One region of the Brevundimonas sp. ABV4_179 genome, then DNA from elsewhere that is predicted to be linked to it. Evidence: riboswitches for the same ligand, from Rfam matches in the RefSeq annotation. Region 1 holds a riboswitch; the other holds the start of a gene.
What was found. A riboswitch is a leader RNA that binds a small molecule or an ion and turns the genes downstream of it on or off. The one in region 1 is predicted to bind cobalamin.
Positions count from the first base shown of each region.

Region 1 (7,084 bases):
GCTGATCGTGGTCGGCGCGGGCATCATCGGCCTGGAGCTGGGCTCGGTCTGGCGCCGCCTGGGCGCCGAGGTCACGGTGGTCGAGTTCCTGGACCGGATCACGCCCGGCATGGACACCGAGGTCGCCACCGCCTTCCAGCGCACACTAACCAAACAGGGCATGGTCTTCAAACTGGGCGCCAAGGTCACGGCCGCCAAGGCGGGCAAGGACGGAGTTGAACTGACGGTCGAACCCTCGGCCGGCGGCGCCGCAGAAACGATCAAGGGCGATGTCGTTCTGGTCGCCATCGGCCGTCGTCCCTATACGGACGGCCTGGGTCTGGAGAGCGTGGGCGTGACGCCGGACAAGCGCGGCTTCATTGACCATGACCACTTCAAGGTGGCTGACGGCGTCTGGGTGATCGGCGACGTGACCCACGGTCCGATGCTGGCGCACAAGGCGGAAGAAGACGCCGTCGCCGTGATCGACACCATCGCCGGCAAATACGGCCACGTCGACTACGCCCTGGTGCCGAGCGTCGTCTACACCTTCCCCGAAGTGGCCTGGGTCGGTCAGACCGAGGACCAGTTGAAGGCCGCCGGCGTCGCCTACAAGAAGGGCAAGTTCCCCTTCGCCGCCAACAGCCGCGCCAAGATCAATCACGAGACCGACGGCTTCGTGAAGGTTCTGGCCGACGCCGCGACGGACAAGGTGCTGGGCGTCCACATCATGGGCCCGCAGGCCGGGGAGATGATCCACGAGGCGGCCATCACCATGAGCTTCGGCGGCGCGTCGGAAGACATCGCCCGCACCTGCCACGCCCACCCGACCCGTTCGGAAGCCGTCCGTCAGGCGGCCATGGATGTCGAAGGCTGGATGATGCAGGCCTGATCCGAAACGGATCGACACTCTAAGCAAGGCCCGGACGGCGACGTCCGGGCCTTCGTCACATCAGGCCAGACCCTTCAGCCGATAGAGCGCCTCCAGCGCCTCGCGCGGGGTCAGGTCGTCGGGATCGACGTCACGGAACGCCAGTTCCAGAGGCGAGGAGCCGCGCACCGGCTCCGGCTCGGCGACGGCGAACAGGGGCAGGTCGTCCAGACGGGCGGCGGCGGCCTTTTCGCCCTCCAGACGCTCAAGCACCGAACGGGCGCGGGTGACCACGGACGTCGGCACGCCCGCCAGCTTGGCCACCTGAACCCCGTAGGAACGGTCAGCGGCGCCGGGCGCCGCCTCGTGCAGGAAGACCAGGTCGCCATTCCACTCCTTGGCGACCATCGACAGGTTGCAGACATGGTCCAGCCGCGTCTCCAGCTGGGCCAACTCGTGATAGTGGGTGGCGAACAGGGTGCGGGCGCGGTTGGTTTCGTGCAGCGCCTCGGCGGTGGCCCAGGCGATGGCCAGACCGTCGTAGGTGGCGGTCCCGCGTCCGATCTCGTCCAGCACGACGAAGCTGCGGGGCGTGGCCTGGGTCAGGATGGCGGCGGTCTCGACCATCTCCATCATGAAGGTGGAGCGGCCGCGCGCCAGGTCATCGCCCGCGCCGACACGGCTGAACAGCCGGTCCACCACGCCTAGCCGCATCGACCGGGCCGGCACGAAGGCGCCCGCCTGGGCCAGGATCACCAGCAGCGCGTTCTGGCGCAGGAAGGTCGACTTACCGGCCATGTTCGGCCCGGTGACGATGGCCAGACGGGCGCAGTCGCCGCCTGATCCATCCAGACGGGCGTTGTTGGGGGTATAGGGATCGCCTTGCGCCTTCACCGCCGCCTCGACGACGGGGTGGCGCCCGGCCTCGACGCAGAAGATCAGGGTGTCGTCCACGACGGGGCGGGTCGCGCCCACCTCCTGCGCCCATTCGGCCAGGGCGGCGTGGGCGTCCAGTTCGGCCAGGGCCTCGGCCACCGCTTGCAACGGCTGGGCCAGACGGGCGATCTCGCGGCGCCAACTTTCGAAGATCTCGCCCTCGATGGCCAGGGCGCGGTGCCCGGCCTGACTGATCCTGGCGTCCAGTTCCGACAGTTCGACGGTGGTGAAGCGGACCTGAGCCGCCAGGGTCTGGCGGTGGATGAAGGGGCTGTCGGGACCGGCGCGCAGCAACCCTTCCGCCGCCTTGGCCGAGGTTTCCAGGAAATAGCCCAGGACGGCGTTGTGCTTGACCTTGAACGGCACGCCGGATTCGGCGACGGCGCGGGCCTCAAGGTCGGCGACCACGCGACGGCTGTCGTCTCGCAGGGTGCGGGCGGCGTCCAGCTCGGGGCGATAGTCGGGGCGGACGAAGCCGCCGTCGCGGGCCAGATGCGACGGCTCCTCCACCAGACCGTCGACCAGATCGGCCTTCAGCCGGGACAGATCCGCCGACAGGGTCAGCCGGTCCAGCGCCAGGGCGATGCGGCGCGGCTGGCCGGTCAGGGGATCGACCTGTCCGATAAACAGACCGGCGATGCCCTCCGCAATCGACAGGCCGACGCGCACGGCGGCCAGATCGCGCGGGCCGCCGCGTCCCAGCGCCAGACGCCCTACGGCGCGGGCCACGTCCGATGAGGTTTTCAGGCCGTCGCGCAGGTCGCGCCGCAGGTCGCGGCGCTCCAGCATCCATTCGACGGCGTCGAGCTGTTCGTTGATGGCCAGGGGATCGCGCAACGGCCGGGCGATCCGTTCCGCCAGCGCCCGCGCCCCGCCCGAGGTGACGGTGCGGTCAATGCAGGCCAGCAAGCTGCCTTCGCGCTCGCCGCGCTGGGTGCGGTCGATCTCCAGACTGGCCCGCGTCGCCGGGTCGATGGCCAGAAACCCGCTGTCGCCGAGACGGCGCGGCGGGGCCAGGGCGGGAACCTTGCCCGCCTGGGTCGTCTCCAGATAAGCAGCGATCAGACCCAGCGCCGAAACCTCGGCCTCCTCGAAGGCGCCGAATCCGTCCAGCGCCGCCACGCCGTACAGGCGTTCGACCCGCGCCCGGGCCGCTTGGGGTTCGGCGATGGCCGAGGCCAGGGCCTGGACCACCCCGCCCGAGCCGTTCAGGGCGTCGCACGTCGTCTCGTCGGAGTACATCCGGTCGGTGACCAGCACCTCGGACGGACGGAAGGCGGCCAGCGCCGCGCCCAGGTCCTCGATGGCGCAGGCGACGCTGTCGACCGCGCCGGACGACAGTTCGACCACGGCGACCGCAGCACGGCCTTTGCGCACCGCCACCGCCGCCAGACGGTTGGCGCCGCGCGCGTCCAACAGGCTGTCTTCGGTCAGGGTTCCCGGCGTGACCACACGGACCACGCCACGATGCACCACGGCCTTGCCGCCGCGCTTCTTGGCTTCGGCGGGGTCTTCCAGCTGTTCGCAGATGGCGACCTTGTGGCCCATGCGGATCAGTCGGGCGAGGTAGCCCTCCATGGCGTGGACCGGCACGCCCGCCATCGGAATGTCCTCGCCCTGGTGCTTGCCCCGCTTGGTCAGAGTGATGCCCAGAGCCGCCGCCGCCACCTCGGCGTCCTTGAAGAACAGCTCGTAGAAGTCGCCCATGCGGAAGAACAGGATGGCGTCCGTCTGCCCCGCCTTGGCTGTCAGATACTGGGCCATGAAGGGCGTCGCGCCCTCGATGGCGGCGGCGATTTCGGGAGGAGGCCCATTATCGGGGAATTTGGCGGGGGCGTTCATGTGGCCCTAGGGTGACGGATCGGAACCGACGCCTCAAGCCCGTTCCGCCAGCCTTGCACAGGCTTGTCCCCCCTGCGATAGGCCCCGTCAGGCGGTTTAGGGAACGTGGTCAGACGCCACGGCTGTTCCCGCAACTGTAGGCGGCGAGAGCGTCGTCCGTCCGGGGTCGGTGATCCCGGCGCCACTGGCCCCAGGGCTGGGAAGGCGAGGGCGATGTTTGATGAACCGCAAGCCAGGAGACCTGGCCGCCCAAAGTCGCTCGCCCCTGTCCGGGCACAGGCAGAGGCGCGGTCTCCATCCGTTGCAGCGACCCGATCTTGCGCCGTCCAGACCCTTCGCCGGTCTGGCGGGTCGGTTCGCTCATGACGGTCTCTCGCGCGCATTCGCGGGACCGGAAACGGGGATATCGCTCAATGAAGCGTTCCATTCTGCTCGCCTCGGCCGCGCTCTCGGTCGTCGCCATCGCCGCACCCGCCCTGGCCGACGACACGACCCAGGTCAGCGACGTCGTCGTCACCGCCACCCGCCTGCCCGCCATCGTCGCCGAGACGCCGGGCGCGCGCGTCATCGACAGCCAGACCATCCAAGAGCGCGGCGCCGTGTTCGCCACTGACATCCTGTCGGACGTGCCCGGCCTGTCGGTCTATCGCGCCAGCTTCGGCGGCGTCGCCTCGGTGCGGATGCGCGGCGCCAGCCAGGACAAGACCCTGGTGCTGGTGGATGGCGTAGCCGTCAACGACCCCTCGCAGCCGGCGGGCGGTTTCGACTTCTCGGGCTTCGACCTGGGCGACGTTTCGCGCATCGAGGTGCTCAGCGGCCCCCAGTCGTCGCTTTGGGGCTCGTCCGCGATCGGCGGCGTCATTTCCTTCACCACCAGTGAGTTGAACGGCGTGTCGGCCAATGCCGAAGCCGGTTCGTACGGCACGGCGCGCGGTCGTCTGGGCCTGGGCGTGGCCACTGAGAAGTTCGCCTATGGCGTCTCCGTCTCCAAGTTCCACAGCGACGGTTTCTCGGCGGCTGACAAGATCAACGGCAACACCGAGAAGGACGGCTTCGACAACACCACCGTCAGCGCCCGCGCCCGTTATGAGCTGAACGACCGCTTTGGCGTCGACGCCAGCTATCGTTACTCCGACACCGACGCCGATGTCGACGGTTTCGGCCCGGTCGATGCGCTGGATACGGCGGCGACCGTCAATCAGTCGGGTCTGGTTCGCCTGCGTGTCGCCGATGTCCTGGGCCTGGATCACAAGTTCACGGTCGCCGCCTCCGACATCGACCGCGTCGCCAAGAGCGCCTATCCGTCGGTCTATAGCGGCCAGCACCGCCTTTACCGCTGGCAGGCGGACAGCCGTGATCAGAACGCCCGTCTGGCCTACAGCTTCGGCGCCGAGCATGAGGAAACCCAGGCGGATCTGGACGGCAGGGTCAAGGCTGAACTGGACGTGGACTCGGTGTTCGGCGTGGCCCGTTTCAACGCCACGGATCGCCTGAGCGTCACGGCCGGCCTGCGCCACGACGAAACCGACAAGTATGGCGGCAAGACCACGGGGCGCATTTCGGCGGCCTATGATCTGGGCGCCGGCCTGACCTTCAGCGGCGCTTACGGCACCGGCTTCAAGACGCCGTCCGTCGCCCAGACGGTTTGCGATTTCTGCTTCGTCCTGCCGAGCACCAAGGTGGCCGAACTGGTTCCCGAAAAGGCGGAGAGCGGTGAATTGGCTCTGGGCTGGCGCTCGAACGACGGCCGTTTCGATGGTCGCCTGACGGCTTACCGTCTTGAGGTCGAGAACCAGATCGACGGCTACTACAATCCGGCCAGCTTTGAGTATTATTACGTCAACCTGATCCGCACCCGCACCGACGGCGTGGAGTTGGAAGGCCGGGTCGATCTGGGTCGCGGTTTCGATCTGACGGCCGCCTATGCCTGGACCGACGCCGAAAATGCGGTGACCAAGGCTCCGATCCTGCGCGTGGCGGAACACTCCGGGTCGGCGACCCTGGGCTGGACCGGACAACGCCTGTCGGGCGCGGTGACGGTGCGGGCGGAAGGCGAGATGCCGGATTCGGGCGGCATGCGTGACGGCTTCGTCATCACCAATCTGAACGGCGCCTATGCGCTGACGGACAATGTGACCCTGACGGCGCGCGTCGAGAACCTGTTCGACGAACACTATCAGCGTCTGCTGGGCTACGGCGAAGCCGGTCTGTCCGGCTATGTCGGCATCAGGCTGCGCTACTGATCCGGGCGCGGGCGTCGGCGGCGAAGGCCGCCGGCGCCGCAAGCGCCAGGGCTGACCAGTCCAGGTTGGGGCAGGGCGCGTGGGCGGCGGCCAGGATGGCGCGCAGTTCGGCGGCCGAGGCGACGCTGGCCACCACCTTGTCCACGCCTTTCAGCGACAGGGCGTAGGCCAGGGCGGCCTGCATGGGGTCGCAGCGTTGCTCGGCCAGACGTCGGCGCGTGCGCGACAGGGCCTGGGCGTGGCTGGCCAGCTCGGGCGGCAGGTCCTCGCCTCCTGCGAACAGCAGGCCGTCGGCGAAGACGGACGACAGATGCACGCTGGCGCCAGTGTCGGCGATGGCCTCCAACACGCCGTCCTGGGCCGCGCGCTGATCCAGCAGGCTGCACGGCACCTGGACGACGTCGGCCTCCAGGCGGCGCGCCAGAAGGGCGGGACCGTCCTCGATCGCGGCGCAGAAACCGATGCGGCGGAACAGGCCGCGATCCTTCAGATTGCGCGCGCGATCCCACAGGGCCCGGCCCTCGGCGCCGGCCAGATCGGCGGCGTTAGAGATCAGAAGGACGTCGCCGCGCGGCAGACCCATCCGCTCCAGCGAGCGGCGAGCGCGCGCCTCGACCCGATCGAGACCTTCGCTCAGGGCCACGGTGCGAACCGTGACCTGGAAGGGCGAGGGAAAGGGCCAGGCCTGGCCCAGCAGCCGTTCGCCGTCGCCATCGGGCCGGGTGGCGATCAGTTTGACGCCCGCATCCGCCCCGGTCTGCAGCAGGAACCGCATCGCATCCTCGCGCGCGCCGGACGGGGCGCTCATGAAAGCGCCCGGCGCGCGCTCGGGCGCGGTCACCACGGCCAAGGCCAGGCGATGGATGGGCGACGACGCCGAAGGTGTGGCGGGGGAATACGACACCCCCGCACTTTGACGCGCAATGCTTAAGGGACGCTGAGCGAGACCTTAAGCGAACCCTACTTATCCACCGCTGATATGCGTCGGCGCCGGTGTTTTCAGTCGGCGTCGGGCTGGCGATCCGGGTGGGCGGCGTGGAAGGCGGGGTGGTCCAGCGCCTGGATATCTATGGCCAGAAGACCGGGCCAGGGCGACAGGTCCATGTTGAATCGGCGGGCCGAATAGATTTGCGGGATCAGATAGCAGTCCGCCAGGGTTGGGGCGTCGCCGAAGCACCAACCCGCGCCATGGCGGGCGACCAGGGCCTGAAGC
Region 1 is NZ_CM149976.1:901,766-908,849, forward strand. It holds gene lpdA (dihydrolipoyl dehydrogenase) at 1-871, shown strand, start outside; gene mutS (DNA mismatch repair protein MutS) at 932-3,628, opposite strand; cobalamin riboswitch at 3,705-3,891, shown strand; gene ACYX4P_RS04370 (TonB-dependent receptor plug domain-containing protein) at 4,042-5,871, shown strand; gene ACYX4P_RS04375 (aldo/keto reductase) at 5,855-6,715, opposite strand; gene maiA (maleylacetoacetate isomerase) at 6,871-7,084, opposite strand, start outside.

Region 2 (7,084 bases), 1.0 Mb from region 1:
GCCCATAGCTGAGTGTTCGACAAATCCTGCAGAGGCAGCAAGGGCCAGGGAATGAACCCCAGCGCCTCCAGCTGGCGCGTCCGGTCCGTCGCCGAAACCATCGCCCAGCCCGTCAGCGGCAGGCCGAACAGACAGATGTAGAAGAGGTAGTGGGTGATGTGCGCCGCCCAGCTTTCCCAGCCCGGCTTGTCCGCATCGTTGACCAGATCCGGCGCCATCAGCCGCCAGGACAGCCGGCCGATCACCAGGATCAGCATCAGCACCCCGATGGCGAAATGCAGGTCATAGGCCGCGACCATGGCCGCCCCCACCGGCTGGCGCCCCATCCAGAAGCCCCAACCGATCTGAAACACCACCAGCCCTGCCATGGTCCAGTGAAAGGCGATGGCGACCGGCGAATAGCGGCCCTCGTCATGATGGCCCGCCGCCCATTCCAGAGCCTGCTGGAACAGCCGAACGATCATGCCGCGACCTCTCGCGTCGGCCCCAGCATCCGCCCTAGGACCGCCAAAGCCGCGAACAGATAGAGCGCCGACGCCGGGGCCCACATGATCAGCCCCGCCGCCTGCTGATCCTCAAGCGGCGTCATGCCCCAGGCCAGTGTGGTGTAGAAGTGCGGCGCATAGACCGGTTGCCCGGCGAAGGTCAGCACCGCCCCCAGCAATCCCATCGCCAGCATGGCCGCCAGCAAGGCCACGACCACCGCCGGGGCCGACGCGGCTCTGACCCTGGTCCAGAACCAGACGGCGCTCGCCAGCAGACTTAATTGCATAACCCAATAGAGGGCGTCGTTCGAAAGCGCCGCGCCATACAGGCCCGGCGCGTGCCAGGCCCACAGCACCACCGCCTGCACCGCCGTCGCAAGGATCAGCCCGGCGCCGTCACGACGGGGCGTCGCCCAGGCCAGCAGCGGCGCGGCGACGCCGACCAGAAGCACGTGGTGCACCGTCCGCGCCGAAAACAACGCCGAGCTTAGGGCGCACAAAGGAGAGACGAAACTGATCGCCAGAACCCCCATCCCCATCAGACCGAACACCCGGCGCCGCCCGTCCAGCCGCGTTGTCAAAAGCATCGTAACGACCAGCATGACGCCCAACAGGACCGGGTCCAGGTTCCAACGCCAATCGCCCGCCTCCGGCGCCGGACCGCAGTAGGGCGTCCAGATCGGTCCTGCATTCATGATCCGCCCCCACACGCGCCCGCTCACGGCATGAAGTTCAAAACCTCGAAGGCCGGCTCAGTTCCTCTCGCAAATCCGTCTGCGGCGATTGGTCTGGCTCGTTTTCCTCGGGCCGGCGTCTCATTCGGCGGGGCAGAGCGGCGTGAGCGATCGCTCGATGGGCGAAAGGGTGTGGAATCTGCTGGAATGGAAGATCAGCGGCGAAATTCCATTGGCCGCGGCCGCGCGGTGGAGACGGAAAAGGACGATGTCGTGGTCGCCCGCCTCGACCTCCTTCTCCACGGAACAGTCCAGCCAGGCCGGCGCGCCGGCCAGGAAAAGCGCACCCTCCGGGCCGACCTGATAGTCCAGCCCGGAAAACCGATTATCGCCCGTCTGGGCCAGTTGGCGCGCGGCGACGGCATGGCTGTCTCCAAGGAACGAGATGCCGATGCGCGGACGGGCGCGCAGCCGCCGCCAGGTCCACGAGCCACGCTTGATGCAGACCGACACGAGAGGCGGATTTAGCGACACAGCGACGAACGCGCTGGCCGTCATGCCAACGGGACGGGCGTCCTCCATGGCGCCCAATGCCGTCACGCCGGTCGGAAACAGACCGAAAAGCCGGCGCAGATCGGCCTCCTCGGTGATGGCGGCTAGGTTCGGCATGATCAAAAGCCTTCCGGGCGCAGGACGGGGGTTGCGTCGGATGGCTCCACGACGACACAGCGAGCCAACTCCGTCTCCCCATCGTCAGGGTTCAGACCAAAAGTTCCTGGCGAACGATCGCAGCGCCCGCGCCCAAAGCCGCGAGCTTTCCATTGGCGACCCGGCGAGACAGGGGCGCCATGCCGCAGTTGGTGGCGGGATACAGCTTGTCGGCGTCCACGAATTGCAACGCCTTCCTCAAGGTGTCCGCGACCTGTTCGGGCGTCTCGATGACGTCGGTCGCCACGTCGATGGCCCCGACCATCACCTTCTTGCCCCGGATCAGCTCGATCAGGTCCATCGGCACGCGCGAGTTCTGGGCCTCAAGCGAGATGATGTCGATGCTGGAGGTCTGCAGCTTCGGGAAGGCCTCTTCGTACTGACGCCACTCCGACCCCAGCGTCTTCTTCCAGTCGGTGTTGGCCTTGATGCCATAGCCGTAGCAGATGTGGACGGCCGTCTCGCATTTCAGCCCCTCGGCCGCCCTCTCCAGCGTGGCGACGCCCCAGTCGTTCACCTCGTCGAAAAAGACGTTGAAGGCGGGCTCGTCGAACTGGATGATGTCGACGCCGGCGGCCTCCAGTTCTCTGGCTTCCTCGTTGAGGATCTTAGCGAACTCCCAGGCCAGTTTCTCGCGGCTTTGGTAGTGGTCGTCGTACAAGGTGTCGATCATCGTCATCGGCCCCGGCAAGGCCCATTTGATCGGCTGGTCGGTCTGCTGGCGCAGGTATTTGGCGTCCTCGACGAAGACCGGCTTCTGACGGCTGACGGCGCCGACGACCACCGGCACGCTCGCATCATAACGATTGCGGATACGCATGGTCTTGCGGGCCTCGAAATCCACCCCGTCCAGATGCTCGATGAAGGTCGTGACGAAGTGCTGACGTGTCTGTTCGCCGTCGCTGACGATGTCGATCCCGGCGCGGCGCTGATCGTCCAGCGACAGGCGCAGGGCGTCCTGCTTGGCCTCGACAAGCTCATCGCCTTCCAGCTTCCAGGGCGACCACAGGGTCTCGGGCTCGGCCAGCCAGACGGGCTTTGGCAGGCTTCCGGCGGTGGATGTGGGCAACAGGGTTTTCATGACGGATGACTTCTTACGGAATGACGGATCAGGCGGCGAAGCTGGCGGACCATTGGTCCAGAACCTGCCGGTAGGGCTTGATGAAACGCTCTTCGACGAACCGGCCCTGTTCGACCGCCAGACGGCTGCGCTCCTCGCGGTCGTAGACGATGCGGGTCAGCGAATAGTCCTGGCACTGCAGGCTGGGCCGATACTGTTCCGACGCCGGGGAGTTGGCGTTGTAGATCTCGGGCCGATAGATCTTCTGGAAGGTCTCCATCGTGCTGATGGTGCTGACCAGTTCCAGATCGGTGTAGTCGCCCGTCAGGTCGCCGATGTGATAGAAGGCGAAGGGCGCGACGCTGCCCTTGGGCATGAAGTAGCGGACCTTCATCCCCATCTTGGCGAAATACTGATCGGTCGGGGAAAACTCGTCGTTCTCGTATTCGCTGCCCAGCACGGGGTGCTCGCCGCCGGTGCGGTGGTAGGTCTTGTTGCTCGACACGCTCAGGCAGATGACGGGGGGCTTGCCGAAATTATCGCGATAGGCGGCCGAGTTCAGGAAATGCTTGAACAGCTTGCCGTGCAGGTCTCCGAAGTCCGCAGGCGCGAAGGCGCCGGGATTGGCCTTCATATGCGCGGGCAGGACCACGCTGAAGTCGTAGTCGCGCACATAGGAGGAGAAGTTGTTGCCGACGATCCCGTCGATGCGCCGACCGGTCTGGCCGTCCACGATGGTCGTCTGAAGGATTTCGATCAGCGGGAAACTGTCCGTCTCCTCGCCTGGCGCCACGCTCATCTCGACGGAGACGATCTGCAGTTCGACCGCATAGCGATCCCCCCTCGGATTGTCCCAATGCGCCAGGGAGTTGAAGCGGTTGTCGATCATCCTCAGGGTGTTGCGCAGGTTTTCCTGTCGGCTTTCCCCCCGGGCCAGATTGGCGAAATTGGTCGTGATCCGCGTGTTGTCGGCGGGAACATAGTTCTCGTCGAGCGCGGTGCGCTTGATGGTGAATGTGAACGCGCTGTTCGCCATGGTCTCTGCCGTTGATGCTGGCGGAACAGCAGGCAGGAACGCGCGACCGCTCGCACACGGAAGCCTCCGTCGCGGCGTTCATGCGACCTGACCGACACCCCGCCGGAGGACGATATCTGTCGGGGCAGGTCTCCTGGCTCGCGGGTCACGGCTTCCGGCCCGGCCTTCCCGGAGGCGAACCCCCAGTGACATCCGATGGACCCTCAGCTCGCCGCTTACAGTTGCGGGGGCAGCGCCGGCTTCGACCGAAGTCTCACCGGCTTCCCTCTTAGCTCCGAACAGTTCGAACACCGCCCGAAGAACCACGACAAGCGGACACTGCCACAGCCACGCCTGAAGTCAACAATGATATAAAGATATCTTTATGTCCTTATACGATCTACCGCCACCTCGTCAGGCGGCCGTGGGATAGGGGGTCGCTGCGCTGCGGTTCGGGTCGATCAACAGCGCGCGCCCTATGGGCGGAAACGCCCTTTGCGGGCAGGCCGGGCGCTCGCACACCTTGCAGCCCGCGCCGATGGGCGTGGCGGCGGCGACGTCTGACAGGTCCAGACCTTGCGAATAGATCAGGCGCGATGCGTGACGGATGTCGCACCCCAGGCCGATGGCGAAACTCTTGCCCGGCGCGCCAAAGGCCGGACTGGGACTGCCGACGGTTCGTGCGATCCACAGATAGGTGCGTCCGTCGGGCATCTGCGCCATCTGGGTCAGGACGCGGCCGGGCTGGGCGAAGGCTTCGTAAACATTCCAGAGCGGGCACGAACCGCCCACGCGGGAAAAGTGAAAGTCGGTCGCCGACTGGCGCTTGGAGATATTGCCTGCGCGATCGACCCTGACGAAAAAGAAGGGCACGCCCAGCGCCCCCGGCCGCTGAAGCGTGGAAAGCCGGTGACAGACGGTCTCGAACCCCACCCCGAAATGTCGCCCAAGCCGCACGATGTCGTAGGAGAAGGCTTCGGCCTGCTGAAGAAAATCACGATAGGGCAACAGGACGGCGCCGGCGAAGTACTGGGCTAGGCCGATGCGTAGAAGATCGCGCGTCTCCCGGTCGTCGAACCCCGCGCCGTCGATCAGGGTCTCGATGGCGGCGCCCGCCTCCAGATAGGCGAGTTGCATCGCCATCTGGAACGCCTGCTGCCCCTGTTTGGTGAAGGGCGAGACATGAAGGGTGCGATTGACGGCGTCGAAGCGACGCTGCGCCTCCTCCCCCTCGTCGACGACGACGCGCACGCCGTGCCTTTGAGCCAGCCAGGCCGCCAGCCCCGGCCGGACCTGACGCGGCGCCAGACCAGCGGCGTCATAGAGACGCTCGGCCGCCTCATCCAGTTCGGCGACATGATTGCGACGCGAGTAGAAGAAGTCGCGCACCTGTTCGAACGGCATACGGGCGGGCGTGTCGTCGGCGAACTCCTCTCCCAGCCTCAAGGCCATGGCTTCGGCCCGGTCGGCGCTTCGCCTCGACTTGCGGTGCAGCGCGACCAGCGCCCGCCCAACCGCAGGCATGTTCAGCGCAAGTTCGCGCAGTTCAGCCGTCGATATGTGTTCGGCTCCGCCCTCCCCCAGGGCTTCGCGCACATCCGAGATCAGCCGCCCCTCCTCGTCTTCCGAGAACAACTGAACATCGACGCCGAAAGCGGCGTTGAGCTTGAGCAGCAGAGGCACGGTCAGCGGGCGCTGGTTCTGCTCGATCTGACTGAGATAGCTATTGGATATTCCCAGCGCCTGCGCCACCGCGGTCTGGGTCAGGCTGCGCTCTTCGCGCAGCCGACGCAGACGAACACCCATGAAGGTCTTGCTCATAGACTTTTACAACTTTTGCATAAAGTTGGAAAGGATTTCTCAAACATCCACAACAGGAATGCTCAAGACTGACCGACAGATGCAAATATTGCAAACACGAAGATGTCAAGACGTCTTGCCGCCGCTCAGACCGGCCAAGGCTCCGACGGCACGAAGACGTCGCCCGCCATCAATCGCCGAGCGCTGCGGCTCATCACCGCCTTCGACACCGTCCAGTCGCCGTTGCGCTCCACCGCCTCTGCGCCGACTTGCAACGCGCCCGAGGGATGTCCGAACCGCACGGCGCTTCGCTTGCCGCCGCCTGCAGCCCGATTGACCAGCGTCCCCGGCACAGCGGCCGCGACGGCGATGGCCACCGAGGCGGTGCCCATCATGGCGTGGTGCAGCTTGCCCATCGACAGGGCGCGAACCAACAGGTCGATTTCCTGAGCCTTGATCGTCCTGCCGCTGGAGACGACATGATCGCGCGCAGGCGCGACGAAGGCGATCTTGGGCGTGTGCTGACGTCGCGAAGCCTCATCGACCGATGCGATCAGCCCCATCCGAACCGCGCCAATGGCGCGCAGGGCCTCGAACCGTTTCAGGGCCGCCGCATCGCCGTTGATCGCCTCCTGCAACTCGGTGCCGGTATAGCCGATGTCGGCGGCGTCCACGAAGATGGTTGGGATGCCGGCGTTGATCAGCGTGGCCTTCAACCTGCCGCCCGCGACCAGATCCTCCGGCACATCCAGTTCGTCGATCAGATTGCCGGTCGGGAACATGGCGCCCCCCGAACCGTCACTGGCCTCGCCCTCATCGGCGGGGTCCAGGAATTCCAGCACGATCTCAGCGGCGGGGAAGGTCACGCCGTCCAGTTCAAAGTCGCCGGTCTCCTGCACCGCGCCGCCCGAAACCGGGACATGGGCGATGATGGTCTTGCCGATATTGGCCTGCCAGATGCGAACGGTGCGGACGCCGTCGGCTCCTGCATCGACATAGCCCGCATGGATGGCGAAGGCCCCCGCCGCCGTCGACAGATTCCCGCAGTTGCCCGACCAGTCGACGAAATCCGTGTCGATGGAGACCTGGCCATACAGATAGTCGACATCATGGTCGGGTCGGTCGCTGGGCGACAGGATCACGCATTTCGACGTGCTGGAGGTCGCGCCGCCCATGCCGTCGATCTGTTTGCCATAGGCGTCCGGACTGCCGATCACCCGCTGGAACAGCCGGTCCCGCGCTGGGCCGGGCGCGCGCGCCGCGTCGGGCAAGTCTTCCAAGCGGAAGAAGACGCCCTTGGACGTGCCGCCGCGCATATAGGTGGCGGGGATGCGTATCTGCG
Region 2 is NZ_CM149976.1:1,900,275-1,907,358, reverse strand. It holds gene ACYX4P_RS09060 (cytochrome b) at 1-464, opposite strand, end outside; gene ACYX4P_RS09055 (cytochrome c oxidase assembly protein) at 461-1,180, opposite strand; gene ACYX4P_RS09050 (flavin reductase family protein) at 1,301-1,828, opposite strand; gene ACYX4P_RS09045 (methionine synthase) at 1,920-2,948, opposite strand; gene ACYX4P_RS09040 (DUF1852 domain-containing protein) at 2,977-3,963, opposite strand; cobalamin riboswitch at 4,070-4,285, opposite strand; gene ACYX4P_RS09035 (short-chain fatty acyl-CoA regulator family protein) at 4,357-5,763, opposite strand; gene prpF (2-methylaconitate cis-trans isomerase PrpF) at 5,889-7,084, opposite strand, start outside.
Region 2: another riboswitch for cobalamin. It lies ahead of ACYX4P_RS09040 (DUF1852 domain-containing protein); the one in region 1 lies ahead of ACYX4P_RS04370 (TonB-dependent receptor plug domain-containing protein).